Regions from separate parts of the Clavibacter quasicaliforniensis genome, predicted to be linked through region 1. Evidence: riboswitches for the same ligand, from Rfam matches in the RefSeq annotation. Region 1 holds a riboswitch; the other holds the start of a gene.
The links. A riboswitch is a leader RNA that binds a small molecule or an ion and turns the genes downstream of it on or off. The one in region 1 is predicted to bind thiamine pyrophosphate.
Positions count from the first base shown of each region.

Region 2: it holds a riboswitch for thiamine pyrophosphate, as region 1 does, so the genes downstream of both, NL142_RS07565 (ECF transporter S component) here and thiM (hydroxyethylthiazole kinase) in region 1, are expected to answer to the same signal.

Region 1 covers NZ_CP139624.1:2,318,444-2,325,839, reverse strand. The annotation lists gene NL142_RS11090 (cupin domain-containing protein) at 1-492, opposite strand, end outside; gene NL142_RS11085 (bifunctional hydroxymethylpyrimidine kinase/phosphomethylpyrimidine kinase) at 685-2,967, opposite strand; gene thiM (hydroxyethylthiazole kinase) at 2,964-3,791, opposite strand; TPP riboswitch at 3,782-3,873, opposite strand; gene NL142_RS11075 (hypothetical protein) at 3,904-4,179, opposite strand; gene NL142_RS11070 (S9 family peptidase) at 4,218-6,383, opposite strand; gene NL142_RS11065 (maltokinase N-terminal cap-like domain-containing protein) at 6,434-7,396, opposite strand, start outside.
Region 2 covers NZ_CP139624.1:1,569,032-1,576,427, forward strand. The annotation lists gene treY (malto-oligosyltrehalose synthase) at 1-2,200, opposite strand, end outside; gene glgX (glycogen debranching protein GlgX) at 2,197-4,401, opposite strand; gene NL142_RS07560 (hypothetical protein) at 4,608-4,940, shown strand; TPP riboswitch at 5,066-5,166, shown strand; gene NL142_RS07565 (ECF transporter S component) at 5,202-5,855, shown strand; gene NL142_RS07570 (ABC transporter ATP-binding protein) at 5,858-7,396, shown strand, end outside.

The DNA of each region.
Region 1 (7,396 bases):
GCGGAGCGCGTGCACGAGCACCGGTGCGCCGAGCGGCACCGGGAGCGCGGCCGCCGGGGTGGCGGTCGGCGCCGCGACGGACGCGGGGGCGGCCGGGCGCAGGAACTCCCCGTCGGTCACGTGCGCGCCCCAGGTGGTGGCGTCGACGGGGTCGTCGCCGTCCTCCAGCACCGCGATGTGCTCCATCGGCGCGTGGGCCGTGGCACCGTGCCAGTGCTCCTCGCCGGCCTCGATGTACACGGATCCGCCGGGCCCGACCTCGACGACCTCGCCACCGCGCGTGCCCACCCGGGCGATGCCCGAGGTCACGTGCAGCGTCTGGCCGAGGACGTGGGAGTGCCACACGGTGCGGGCGCCGGCCGCGAAGGTGACGGCCGCGACGACCGCGCGCTGCTCGGGGGTCTGCGGGGTGGAGAGCCAGCGGAGGCGGACCTCGCCCGTGAACTGGTGGTCGGGCATCGTGACGGCGGGGGTCTCAGCCTGGACGCGCATGCGGTGTCCTCTCTGTCGGGCACGAGGGTGCCCGGGTCGTGGAACGGGGAGCCCCGGCGCGGTGGTCGCGTCGGGGCACGGGCATCCTCCCGCGGGTGCCGCTGGGAGGGGGCCGGGGCGTCCCCAGGCGCGTGCGGGATCCGCGTCACGCGTCCGCCGCCCCGGTTCAGCCGAGCGCCTCAGCCGAGCGCCTCAGCCGAGCGCCTCCGGGGCGCGGAAGAAGTCGCGCTCGTACGCCGACGACAGGCGGGACGCCTCGAGCATCGCGGCCCGCCGGGTCGGACCCGCGATCACCGCCGCCTCGTCCACCAGCTCGCAGGCGCGCCGCGTGGCCGCCGCGAAACCCGGATCCGCGTACGTCGCCAGCCACGCCGCGTACGGATGGGCCTCGCCCGCGGAGGCCGCCGCGGATCCCGCCGTCCGGAGCCTGGTGCCCACGTCCGCGTAGATCGTGAAGCAGGGGAGCAGAGCCGCGACGAGCACCGAGTAGTCGCTCGTCGCGGCGTGCGCGAGCAGGTGGTCGACGTAGGCGCGCGTCACCGGTGCGGCGACCGCGGGCGCGGGATGCCGGGACAGCCACTCCTCGTGCAGCGCCGACTCGGCGGCGATCGCGTCGGCGGCGCCGCGCGCCCACACGACCTGCGCGTCGGGCGTCGGCGCGAGCTGGCTCGCCCGGGCGAGCACCCGCGAGTACGCCCGCAGGTAGATCGCGTCCTGCGCGAGGTAATGCGAGAACCACGCCTCGGGCAGGGTGCCGTCGCCGAGGCGGCGGACGAAGGGGAGGTCGTCGATCTCGCGGCGGAGGTCGGCGGATCCGGCCCACATCTCCGCGGAGATCGGCCCGGCGTGGGTGCCGGCCGCGTCCCACAGCGCGCGCAGGTGGTCGAGCGGGCCGGCACCGGATCCGACCTCGAGGTCCTCGGCGTGCGCGAGCGATCCGGTGAGCCAGGCCTTCGCCTCCGTCAGCGCGTTCAGCCAGTCGCCGCGCCGCGGGTGCAGGGTCGCGAGCGCGCTGGAGAGGGAGCAGCCGGTGCCGTGCGTGCTGGTCGTCGCGATGCGCGGGCCGTCGACGACGGTCACCGACGGATCCGCGCCGCCCGCACCCGGGGTGACGAGCGCGTCCGGGCAGTCGTCGACGCGCAGGTGCCCGCCCTTGACGACCACGCGGACGCCGTGCCGCGCCGCGAGGGCCCGGCCCTGCGCGAGAGCCTCGTCCCAGCCGTCGGCCTCGCGCTCGCCGAGGAGCACGGCGAGCTCGGGCAGGTTCGGCGTGACGACGTCGGCGAGCGGCAGCAGGCGCCGGAGCGCCTCGGTCGCGTCGGCGTCGAGGAGGGCGTCGCCGGACTGGGCGACCATCACCGGATCCAGCACCACGACCGGCGGGCGCACCGCGCGCAGCCAGTCGGCGACCTCGTCGACCACGGCGGCGGATCCGAGCATGCCGACCTTCACGGCGTCGATCACGACGTCGTCGGACACCGCGTCGAGCTGCGCGCGCAGGAACGCGACGGGCGGCACGTGGATCTCCCGCACGCCCGTCGTGTTCTGCGCGACGAGCGCCGTGACGACGGCCATGCCGTAGCCGCCGTTCGCCGCGATGGACTTGAGGTCGGCCTGGATGCCGGCGCCGCCCGTGGGATCCGTGCCGGCGATGCTGAGGACGCGGGGGACGCGGGTGGGGTCGGCTGCTGCGGGTGGCGCGGCGCTCGCCGTGTCGGCAGGATCCGCGCCGGGCGCGTCGGGTCCCGTCGCCTCCGCGGGCCCGGCCGCGGTCACGCCGGCGCGCACCCGCGCCCACGCCTCCGCCAGCTCGCGCGCCGCGGCGCACGGGTCCTCCGCCGCGCAGATCGCCGACACGACGGCCGTCCCCGCGCCGCCCGCCGCCGCGATCGCCTCGACGTCGCGCACGTCGACCCCGCCGATCGCGACGCACGGGACGGGGGAGAGCCCCGCGATGATCCCGAACCCGTCGTGCCCGAGCGGCGTCGGGTGGTCGGGCTTGGTGCTCGTGGGGCGGATCACGCCGACGCCGAGGTAGTCGACCGTGCCGGCCGGCATCGTACGCACCGCCTCGACGTGGGCGGGCGTGTTCGCGGTGAGGCCCACGACGAGGCGGCGATCCGGGCTCGCGGCGTCGAGCATCCGGCGCACGAGGTCGGCCGGCACGTCCGACTGGCCCACGTGCACGCCGTCCACGCGCGCACCGCGGGCGAGCGCGGCGAGCACCACGTCGACGCGGTCGTCGACGAGCAGCAGCGGACGCCGTGCGGATGGATGCGCGGCCGCATGGGCGTCGATGGCCTCCGCGGCCGCGACCACCGTCGCCAGCAGCTCGGCCGCGCTCGCGCGCTTGTCGCGGATCTGCACCGTCGTCGCCCCGCCCGCCACCGCCGCGGCGACGACCGCGGGCACGCCGCGCGCGCCGCACAGCGCGGGATCGGTGACGAGGTAGACGGAGAGGTCGAGCCCGCTCACGAGAGGCGCTCGCGCTGGGCGACGAGCTCGGGCGTGACGGCGTCGAGCGCGTCGAGCAGCCCGACCGCGAAGGATCCCGGCCCGCGCGCCCCCTCCGCGGCGATCTCCGCCGCGACCGTGTACACGCTCGTCGCGGCGACGGCGGCCCGCAGCGGATCCGGATCCAGCGACGCGAACGCCGCCATCACGGCCCCGAGCGCGCAGCCGCCACCCGTGACCTTCGTGAGCAGCGCGTCGCCGGTGTGCACCCGGACGACCCGGTGGCCGTCCGTGATGTGGTCGACCGGCCCCGAGATCGCGACCACCGTGCCGAAGGTGCGCGCCAGCAGCGTGGCGGCGTCGAGCGCGGCCTCGACCTCGTCGGTGGCGTCGACCCCGCGGCCGCCCGCGCCGCCGGTCGCGAGCGCGATGATCTCGGACGCGTTGCCGCGCACGACCGTCGGCGACAGCGCCACGAGCTCGTGCGTGAGCCGCGTCCGCACGGGCAGGGCGCCGACCGCGACGGGATCCAGCACCCACGGCGTCCCCGCCTCGCGCGCCGCGTGCGCGGCCTCGACCGCGGCCTCCCGCTGCTCCGCGTGCGGCGTGCCGAGGTTGACGAGCAGGCCCGACGCGATCCGCGCGAACGGCCCCGCCTCGGTCGGCACGTCCGTCATCGCGGGCGCGGCGCCCAGCGCGAGGAGGACGTTCGCGGTGAAGCCGGTGACGACCGCGTTGGTGATGCACTGCACGAGCGGTTGGCGCTCCCGCAGCAGGAGGAGGAGATCCGCCGATGCGGTCCCCGTCCCCGTGATCTCGTGGGCCGATGGGCGCGCAGCGCTCATGATGACATCCCTCCGCCGGTGCGAACCGGATCAGGTGCGACGGGTCTCATCTCAGCCCTCGTGGGCACCCCGTGTCAGGGATCCACCCTAGGGGGAGCGCGCGGGAGCGTGCCTAAGCCGGGCGGTCGCCCCCGGCCCCGACCTCACGTGCTCGCTGGAGTCGGCTGGCGACGAACCGCGCGACCGCGAGGATCAGGCCGATCAGCACGGCGGCGAGACCCAGCACGATCGCCGCCTTCTCGAACGACGTCATCCCCGTGATCCGCAGGTACAGCGACGTGTCGATCTCCCCGTAGAGGGCGTCGAACATCGAGAAGCGATGGAGGTAGCCGAGCCCCGCCGTCGCCGCCGCCGCCATGCCCGCGCCGATCAGCAGGGCGGAGATCACGGCCGAGGACCGCGATGCCGGCCCGGCGGAGGCGCGCCTCAGGCCAGCCCCGCCACGTCGAGCACCCACGCGTAGTCGTTGGCGCGCTCGCGCCACGCGTCGTAGCGGCCCGACTTGCCGCCGTGGCCGGCCTGCATCTCGGTGCGCAGCAGCACGGGCGCGCCGACCTCGCGGAGGCGGGCCGTCCACTTCGCGGGCTCGACGTAGAGCACGCGCGTGTCGTTGAGGCTCGTGACCGCGAGGATCCGCGGGTACTGCACGCCCTCGCGCACGTTCTCGTACGGCGTGTACGACTTCATGTACGCGTACACCTCGGGGTCGTGCAGCGGGTCGCCCCACTCGTCCCACTCGATCACGGTGAGCGGCAGCGACGGGTCGAGGATGCTCGTGAGCGCGTCCACGAACGGCACGCCCGCGAGGATCCCGGCGAACCGATCCGGCGCGATGTTCGCGACCGCGCCCATCAGGAGTCCGCCCGCGCTGCGGCCCTCGGCCACGAGCTTCTCGGGGCTCGTCCACCCGCGCGCGATGAGGTGGTCGGCGGCCGCGACGAAGTCGGTGAACGTGTTCTTCTTGGTGAGCGTCTTGCCCTCGTCGTACCAGCGCCGACCCATCTCGCCGCCGCCGCGCACGTGCGCGATGACGAAGGCCATGCCCCGGTCGAGCAGCGACAGCCGGGCGATGGAGAACGACGGGTCGATGCTCGCCTCGTAGGAGCCGTAGCCGTAGAGCAGGAGCGGCGCGGGCGTGCCGGGGTGCACGAGGCCGCGCTTGTAGATCACGGACAGCGGGATCTCCGTGCCGTCCTCCGCGGTCGCCCACTCGCGGGTCTGCACGTAGTCGTCGGGGTCGTAGCCGCCGCGCACCGGCTGCTGCTTGAGCAGGCGCAGCTCCCGGGTCGCGAGCACGTAGTCGTAGGTGGTGGCCGGGGTCGCGAGGCTCGTGTAGCCGAGGCGGACGGTGGGCTGCGCGAACTCGGGGTTGCCCGCGGTGCCGACCGTGTAGATCGGCTCGTCGAACGCGATCTCGTGCAGCTGCTCGCCGTCGAGCACGCGGTCGAAGGGGATCACGCCGACGCGGGTGAGGCCCTCGCGGCGGTAGGAGATCACGAGGTGGTCGGCGAACGCGCTGGCGTCCTCGAGGCGCACCTCGTCGTCGTGGGGGATGACGACCTGGCGGTCGGTCGTGGAGGTCGGGTCGTCGGCGGGTACGTCGATCAGCTCGAAGTTGGTGGCGCCGTCGTTGTGCAGGATGAGGAGCCGGTCGGATCCGTCGATGACCGCGTGGTCGACGTCGTACTCGACCCCGTGGCGGCGCGGCCACACCGAGCGGAACGTGCCCGTGGGATCCCCGGCGTCGAGCAGCAGCACCTCCGTGGTGATCTTCGAGCCGACGTAGATGGTGAGGTACTGGCGGCTGCGCGTCATGCCGAAGCCGACGAAGTAGCTCTCGTCGGGCTCGGTGAAGACCTTCACGTCCTGCGACGCGGGGGTGCCGACGCGGTGGCGCCACACGGTGTCCGGGCGCCAGGCGTCGTCGACCGTGACGTAGAAGAGGTGGTCGCCGTGCGCCGAGAACGTGGCGCCGTGGCTGGTGCCGGGGATCTCGTCGGCGAGGTCCTCGCCCGTGGTCAGGTCACGGATCTTGAGCGTGAACCGCTCGTCGCCCTCGGTGTCGGTGGAGTAGGCGAGGAGCGATCCGTCGGGGCTGACCTCGAACGCGCCGAGGGAGAAGAACTCGTGGCCGTCCGCCTCGGCGTTGGAGTCGAGGAGCACCTGCTCGCCGGGGACCGAGACGCCGTCGGCCGCGGGCTCGATGGCGGGCGGCGTCCAGTCGTCGGGGCCGGCGACGGGACGGCGGCAGCGGATCGCGTACTGCGATCCCTCGACCGTGCGTGCGTAGTACCACCAGTCGCCCTCGCGGACGGGGACCGAGAGGTCGGTCTCCTGCGTGCGGTCCTTGATCTCCGTGAAGATCCGCTCGCGCAGCGACGCCAGGTGCGCGGTCGCGCCTTCCGTGTACGCGTTCTCGGCCTCGAGGTGCGCGATGACCCGCGCGTCGTCCTTGTCGCGCAGCCACTCGTAGCGGTCCACGAACGTGTCGCCGTGGAACGTGCGCTCGATCGGGCGCTGCTCCGCGACGGGAGGGGTGGAGGGGGAGTCGGATGCGGGGGAGGAGACGGCCGGGACGGCGGGGTCGGTCATCCCGCCAGCCTACCGACGGGGGACGACAGGGCCCCGGCCTCCTCCGAGGATCAGGAGGTGATCGGCCCGGCCTCGCGAGGACCGGTCGCGCCCGGCGTGGTCACCGCGCCGAGCGTGCTCGAGCGAGTGGCGAGGCGGGCGACGGCCTGCAGCGGGATCGACAGCCAGCCGGGCCGGTTGCGCACCTCGTAGATCGCCTCGTAGACGGCCTTGTCGATCTCGAACGCGTCGAGCAGGGCCCGGTTCGCGCGGAGGTCGGTGCCCGAGCGGGCGATGTAGCCGTCGACGAACGCGCGGCGGGCCGCGGACGCCCACGCGGCGGCGGACTTGCCGGGGTGCGCGAGCGCGTAGGAGCCGGCGACGTAGTCGAACGAGCGGAGCATTCCCGCGACGTCGCGGAGCGTGACGTCGGGGAGCGAGCGCTCGTGCATCGGCCGGAGCGGCTCGCCCTCGAAGTCGAGGAGCACCCAGCCGCGGTTCGGCACCGAGAGCACCTGGCCGAGGTGGTAGTCGCCGTGGATGCGCTGCAGCTTCGGCCACTCGCCCTTCTCGGCGGCGTCGTACACGCTCGAAATGGCGTCGTGGAACGCGGCGATCTCGGGGACCTCGCGCTCGGCCGTCGCGTGGCGGCGGCGGAAGCTGACCATGATCCCCTCGATGACGTCGGGGGTGGCCTCGACGGTGGGGAGCGCGGCCGCCAGCGTGGCGTGCACGTCGGCCGTCGCCTCGCCGAGCGCGCGGGCCTCGGCCTGGAAGTCGGCGTCGGCCTCGGCGGCGCGGAGCGCGACGCGCCAGGCGTCGGTCACCCCGGGCAGGAACTCCTGCGCGAAGGCGACGTGCCCGATGGCGCGTCCCTCCTCGCGGCCGGAGTCGCTCCACTCGGCGAGCACGCTGCCCATGGTCTGCGGCACGAGCCGGGATCCGGCGCCCGCGATGGCGGACTGGAGCACGACGTCCGGGTTCTCGCCGTGGTGCAGCGCGCGGAACACCTTGACGATCATCGGGTTCACGGC
Region 2 (7,396 bases), 750 kb from region 1:
TGAGGGACGTGGATCCCCATCCGCCGCCGGTCTCGAGGCCGACCGGCAGGCGGGTCGCGACGGTGATCGCGCCGCCCCGGTCGAAGGCGATCACGTGGGCGGCGGCGTCGCCGGTGGCGCGCACGGGCTCGTAGCCGGTGAACAGCTCCGGGTGCTCGCGGCGGAGGCGGAGCGCGCGTGCCGTGACGAGGAGCTTGGCGGCCCCCGTCTCGTCGATCGCGGGCTCCGCGCCCTTGAGCACGGCGTCGAGGGCGGCGCGGCGCATGCCGAAGTCGACCTCGCGGCGGTTGTCGGGATCCACGAGGCTCGTCTCCCACAGCTCGCTGCCCTGGTAGACGTCGGGCATTCCCGGGGCCGTGAGCTGGATGGCCTTGGCCGCGAGCGAGTTCGACCAGCCCGGGCCGGAGAGCCGGTCGTAGAGCCCGGCGACGATCGTGCGGGCGCGCGGGTCGTCGAAGGCCGCGTCGACGAGCGCGTGCATGCGCTCCTCGAAGGCCTCGTCTGGCGCGGTCCACGTGGTCGAGTCGCCGGCCTCGCGCGACGCCTTCTCGGCGTACGCGTGCAGGCGCTCGCGCGACGCGGGCCAGGTGCCGACGAGCGTCTGCCAGAGCAGGTTCTCGAACGGGCCATCGCCGGTCGGGGCCACCTCGCGGAGCTGGCCGAGCGCGTCGCGCCACGCCTCGGGCGTCTCGGAGAGCACGTCGATGCGGGCGCGCACGTCCTCGCCGCGCTTGGTGTCGTGCGTGGAGAGCGTGGTCATCGCGTGCGGCGCGATGCGCTGGCGCTCCTGCTGGCGCGCGTGGAAGTCGTCGACGTCGATCGCGAAGATCGACGGGTCGGCGCCGACCTCGTTGAGCGAGACCAGGCGCGAGTACCGGTAGAACGCGGTGTCCTCGACGCCCTTCGCCATGACCATGCCGCTCGTCTGCTGGAAGCGCTGGGCCACGAGCGTGGACGGATCCGCGAGCTGCGGCAAGAGCGCGTCGATGGTGGCGACGAGGTCGGGGCGGCTCGCGCGCGCGGCCTCTGCGGCCTCCTCGAGGTGGTGGAGCCCGCCCGGCAGGTAGCTGCGGTAGACGGGGAAGGTCGCGAGCAGCTCCGCGAGCGCGTCGGCGGCGTCGGCGGGCGCATCCTCCACGAGGCGCTCGAGCCGGAGCACCTCGCTGCGGAGGATCCCGTCGGCGATCCCGCGCTTCGTGCCGCGGATCATGTCGGCCCAGCTGGTGAGCTCGCCCTGCGGCAGGCCGCGCAGCGACGCCTCGAGGTGGTCGAGCTCGACCTGGCCGTCGGGGTCGACGAGCACGCGGTCGATCTCGGCGAGGGCGTCGTACCCGGTGGTGCCGGCGGTCGCCCAGTCGGTGGGCAGCGTCTCGCCGGGCTCGAGGATCTTCTCCACGAGCACGTACGCGCCGCCCGTGATCCGCGCGAGGTCGTCGAGGTACCCCTTCGGGTCGAGGAGACCGTCTGGGTGGTCGACCCGGAGGCCGTCGGCGAGGCCCTCGCGGAACCAGCGCGAGATCTCCGCGTGCGACTCCTCGAAGACCCGGGGCAGCTCGACGCGGATGCCCGCGAGCGTGTTGACCGCGAAGAAGCGGCGGTAGTTGAGCTCGGCGTCGGCGCGACGCCAGTTGATCAGCTCGTAGGACTGGCGCTCATGCACAGTGCGCGCGTTCGCGTCGTCCTCGGCCGTGCCGGGCGCCACGGGGAAGCGCTGGTCGTAGTAGCGGAGCTCGACGGTGCCGTCGTCGCCGCGCACGAGCTCCAGCTCGTCGAGCTCGGTCTCGCCGTCGCCGAGCACGGGGATCCGCACCTTGCCCCGCCCGAAGTCCCAGTCCACGTCGAACGCGTCGGCGTAGCGGCTCGCGGTGCCGTGCGTGAGGAGGTCCCACCACCAGAGGCTCTCCACCGGGGTCGCGACGCCCACGTGGTTCGGGACGATGTCCACCAGCACGCCGAGGCCCAGCTCGTGCGCGCGATCCGCGACCTGCTTCAGCCCCGCCGCGCCGCCGCGGGACGGGTCCACCTGCGAGTGGTCGACCACGTCGTAGCCGTGGTCGGATCCCGGCTCGGCCGCGAGGATCGGGCTGAGGTACACCCAGTCCGCGCCGAGGTCCTTCACGTACGGCAGCTGCTCGGCCACGGCGGCGAGGTCGAACGACTCCCGCACCTGGAACCGGTAGGTGGAGATGGGGGTTCTCAACTGATGTCGCTCCTTGGGTCTGCGGCCGGCCGGTCGGCCTGCGCGTGGGTGAGTACGGCGAGGCTCGCCGCGACCGAGTGGTCGGGCTCCACCTCGGGCTCGGTGTAGGCGCGCAGCACCACGAGCGCCTTGGCCGCCACGTCCACGACGCTACTCGCGCGGAGGGCCGTCGAGTCGGCTCCGACGCCCGCGGTGTCGATCACGGTCTCCCACGCGTCCGCGTACTCGTCCGACGGGAGCGTGAAGGACACGGGCTCGTCGTGCGCGTTGAAGTAGAGGAGGAAGTGCGTGTCGTAGATGTCCTCGCCGCGGCGGTCGCGTCCGCGGATCCCGTTGCCGTTGAGGAACATGCCGATCGCGCGGAGGCCCGACTCCCAGTCGTCGTCCACCATCGGCGTCGCGTCCGCGTCCAGCCACACGATGTCGGGCAGCGGCTCGCCCTCGCCGCGGCGCACGGGCCGTCCGTCGAAGAAGCGCCCGCGACGGAACGTCGGGTGCTCCTTGCGGAGTCGCACGACGGACGCGGTGAACTCGACGAGCGGCTGGTCGGCCTGGTCCCAGTGCACCCAGCTGATCTCGTTGTCCTGCGCGTACGTGTTGTTGTTGCCCTGCTGCGTGCGGCCGAGCTCGTCGCCGTGCAGGATCATCGGCACGCCCTGCGACAGGATCATGGTCGCGAGCATGTTCCGCTGCTGGCGCCCCCGCAGGGTGGCGATGGTCGGGTCGTCGGTCGGCCCCTCCACGCCCATGTTCCAGGAGCGGTTGTGGCTCTCGCCGTCATTGTTGTCCTCGCCGTTGGCCTCGTTGTGCTTCTCGTTGTAGGAGACGAGGTCGGCGATCGTGAAGCCGTCGTGCGCGGTGATGAAGTTGATCGACGCCACCGGCCGGCGCCCCGAGTGCTCGTAGAGGTCGGCGGATCCCGTGATGCGCGCCGCGAACTCGCCGAGCGAGGAGGCCTCGCCGCGCCAGAAGTCGCGGACGGTGTCGCGGTACTTGCCGTTCCACTCGGTCCACTGCGGCGGGAAGTTGCCCACCTGGTAGCCGCCGGGGCCCACGTCCCAGGGCTCGGCGATGAGCTTGACCTGCGACACCACCGGATCCTGCTGCACGAGCTCGAAGAAGGTGGCGAGCTTGTCGACGTCGTAGAACTCGCGCGCGAGCGCCGAGGCCAGGTCGAAGCGGAACCCGTCGACGTGCATCTCGGTGACCCAGTAGCGCAGCGAGTCCATGATCAGCTGCAGCGCGTGCGGGTGGCGCACGTTGAGCGAGTTCCCCGTGCCCGTGTAGTCCATGTAGTAGGTGGGGTCGTCCTCCATGAGTCGGTAGTAGGCCTGGTTGTCGATGCCCTTGAAGGAGAGCGTCGGCCCGAGGTGGTTGCCCTCCGCCGTGTGGTTGTAGACCACGTCGAGGATGACCTCGATGCCGGCGGCGTGGAGCGCGCGCACCATGGACTTGAACTCCTGCACCTGCTGGCCGAGCTCGCCAGTGGACGAGTAGGCGTTGTGCGGCGCGAAGAAGCCGATCGTGTTGTAGCCCCAGTAGTTGCGGAGGCCCTTCTCCAGGAGCGTGTTGTCCTGCACGAACTGGTGCACGGGCATGAGCTCGATGGCGGTGATGCCGAGCTTCTGCAGGTGGTCGATGACGGCGGGGTGCGCGATGCCCGCGTACGTGCCGCGCAGCTCCTCGGGTATCCGGGGGTTCAGCTGCGTGAGCCCCTTCACGTGCGCCTCGTACACGACGGTCTCGCTGTACGGGGTGCGGGGGAGGCGGTCGCCGTCCCAGTCGAAGAACGGGTTGACCACGACGCCGAGCATCATGTGCGGTCCCGAGTCCTCGTCGTTGCGGCTCGACGGGTCGCCGAACTCGTACGCGAACAGCGACGGGTCCCAGTCGAACTCGCCGCACGTGGCCTTGGCGTAGGGATCCAGCAGCAGCTTCGCGGGGTTCGACCGGTGCCCGTTCTCCGGCTCGTAGGGACCGGTGACCCGGTAGCCGTAGCGCTGACCCGGCTGCACGTGCGGGAGGTAGCAGTGCCAGACGTGCGCGTCGACCTCCGTCACGTCCACGCGGGTCTCGGTGCCGTCCTCCTCGATGAGGCACAGCTGCACGCGCTCGGCGATCTCGCTGAAGAGCGCGAAGTTCGTGCCGCTCCCGTCGAAGGTCGCGCCGAGCGGGTAGGGGTTTCCGGGCCAGGTGTGCAAGTGGTCCTCCAGTTGGGTCGACTCGTCCGCCGACGGCGCGCGGGCGTGCGTGCGCGGGGTCCGTCGGGGGCGGGGCAGGCGGTGGATCAGCGTGGGCCGCGACGGCAGGAGGCCGGATGCGACGCAGCGACGCACCAGGGGCGAGGTTACCGCGAGGACGCGGATCGCCCGGCATCCTCGGGGCGCCGCGGGGTACGGTGGGACGCATGACCAACCTCGTCGCACAGCTCGCAGAGAACGTGAAGAACGCCGGAGTGGGGACGGTCTACGGCGACCCCCTCGACATCGACGGCTCGACCATCGTGCCCGTGGCCTTCGCCTGGTACGGATTCGGCGGGGGCAGCGACCTCCCCGACTCCGACGGCAACGTCGCCGGCGGCGGCGGGGGCGGCGGCGCCACCTGGCCCATCGGCGCGTACATCGCCACCGACGGCGAGGTACGGTTCCAGCCCAACGTCATCGCGCTGCTCGCGGTGGCCACGCCCGTCATCTGGATCTCCGGCAAGGTCCTCGTCAAGCTCATCAAGACGCTGAGGTAGTCGGCTCGCACGACCACCGCGGAGCGCGGGTGCCCTCGGGCGCCCGCGCTCCCGTGCGTCCGGGGCGGGCCGCATCCCGAGCCCGCGTCCCGGGCGCGTCGACCGCGCGCTAGGATCGCCTCGAACACGGGAGTCCGGTGAGCCGGGCTGAGAGGAAGACACCCAGTCTTCGACCGTCGAACCTGATCTGGATCATGCCAGCGCAGGGAGGCTTCCATCTCGCACCCGTGCCCTCTTCCACTCATCCGAAGGGCACGTCCAATGACCGCATCACCCTCGTCCACGGCATCCGCCGTCCCCGCCGACGCCGGCGCCCGCGCGCCCCGCTCCGGCCTGCGCGCCCGCTGGCGCGTCATCGACATCGTCGTGGCCAGCGTCCTCGGCGTCGCCTCCGGCCTCGTCTTCGTCATCTGGAACACGGCGTCCGTGCCGGTCGGCGGCTTCTTCCAGCCGCTGCTCCCCGGCCTCCAGGCGCTGGCCGGCGGCGGCTGGCTTTTCGCGGGCGTCCTCACGGGCATCGTGATCCGCAAGCCCGGCGCCGCCCTCTACGGCGAGCTGCTCGCCGCGTTCGTCTCCATGCTGGTCGGCAACGTGTGGGGCGTCGGCACGCTCCTCTCCGGCCTCACGCAGGGCCTCGGCGCGGAGCTCGTGCTCCTCGTCTTCCTCTACGCGAACTGGCGCGCCTACGTCGCCGTGCTCGCGGGCATGGGAGCCGGGCTCGGCATGGCGATCACCGACCTCATCACCTACTACCCGGGATCCACCCCGCTCTTCGCCACGATCTACACGGTCGCCGCGCTCGTCTCGGGCGCGGTCATCGCCGGGCTGCTCTCGTGGCTCGTCGCCCGGGCGCTCGCCCGCACCGGCGCTCTCTCGCGCTTCGCCTCGGGCCGCGACACCGCGGCCCGCGTCTGACCGTGCGGCGGCCGGGCCGTCGCACGCCGTCGGTCGCCGCCTCGCACGTCCCGCTCGCCGGACCCGAGGCGACGGCCGACGCGGCGGGCGGAGCGTCCGTCCGGGCCGAGGGCTGGGGCTGGCGGCACGCGGGCCGGAGCGCCTGGGCGGTCCGCGACGTCGACCTGGTCATCGAGCCGGGGGAGCGGGTGCTGCTCCTCGGAGCGTCCGGCGCGGGGAAGACGACGCTCATGCACGCCCTCGCGGGTGTCCTCGGCGGCGACGACGAGGGGGAGACCCGCGGCAGCCTCCTCGTCGACGGGCAGGATCCGGCCGCCCGCCGGGGCCGCGCGGGGCTCGTGCTGCAGGATCCGGACGCGCAGGTGATCCTCTCCCGCGTCGGCGACGACGTCGCGTTCGGCTGCGAGAACCTCGGCGTCCCGCGCGACGAGATCTGGATCCGCGTCCGCGCCGCGCTCGACGCCGTCGGGCTCGACGTCGCCCTCGACCGCTCGACCACCGCGCTCTCCGGCGGGCAGAAGCAGCGCCTCGCCCTCGCCGGCGTCCTCGCGATGCGGCCCGGGCTCCTCCTCCTCGACGAGCCGACCGCCAACCTCGACCCCGAGGGCGTCGGGGAGGTGCGGCGCGCCGTCGAGTCCGTGGTCGAGCGGAGCGGCGCCACCCTCGTCGTCATCGAGCACCGGGTCGCCGTGTGGCAGGACCTCGTCGACCGGGTCGTCGTGCTCGGAGCGGACGGCGGGATCCTCGCCGACGGCACGCCGGACGACGTCCTCCGCGACCAGGGTGCGTCCCTCGCGGCCGCGGGCGTCTGGGTGCCGGGACGAGAGCCCGCCGCGCCCGGCCGGGAGCGTGCCGCGTCCGCGCCGCTCCTCCGCGCGGACGGCCTCACGATCGGCAGGGGCGGCGCGCGCGGCACCGCGGTCGCCGACGGGATCGGCGTCGCGCTCGCGTCCGGCCGCGTCACCGCCCTCACCGGCCCGAACGGCGGCGGCAAGAGCACGCTCGCGCTCACGCTCGGCGGCCTGCTGCCCGCGCTGTCCGGCCGGCTCCTCGCCGAGCCGGCCCTCGCCGACGGCCTCGGCGCGGATCCCGCCGCCTGGCGCTCGCGCGAGCTCGCGGCGCGCATCGGAACTGTGTTCCAGGATCCGGAGCACCAGTTCCTCGCCGGCACCGTGCGCGCCGAGCTCGAGGTGGGGCCGCGTGCGGTGGGCATGGATCCCGCCGACGCCGCCCGCCGCGTCGACGAGCTGCTCGTGCGCCTGCGACTCGACTGCCTCGCGCAGGCGAACCCCTTCACCCTCTCCGGCGGGGAGAAGCGACGCCTGTCGGTGGCGACCGCCCTCGCGACCGCGCCGCGCCTCCTCGTCCTCGACGAGCCGACGTTCGGGCAGGACGCCCGCACCTGGGCCGAGCTCGTCGCGCTCCTCGCCGACCTCGTCGACCGCGACGGCGTCGGGGTCCTCGCCGTCACGCACGACGCCGACCTCGTCCGCGCGCTGGCGGACGACGTCCTCCTCCTCGACGCCGCCTCCGGCCGGGCG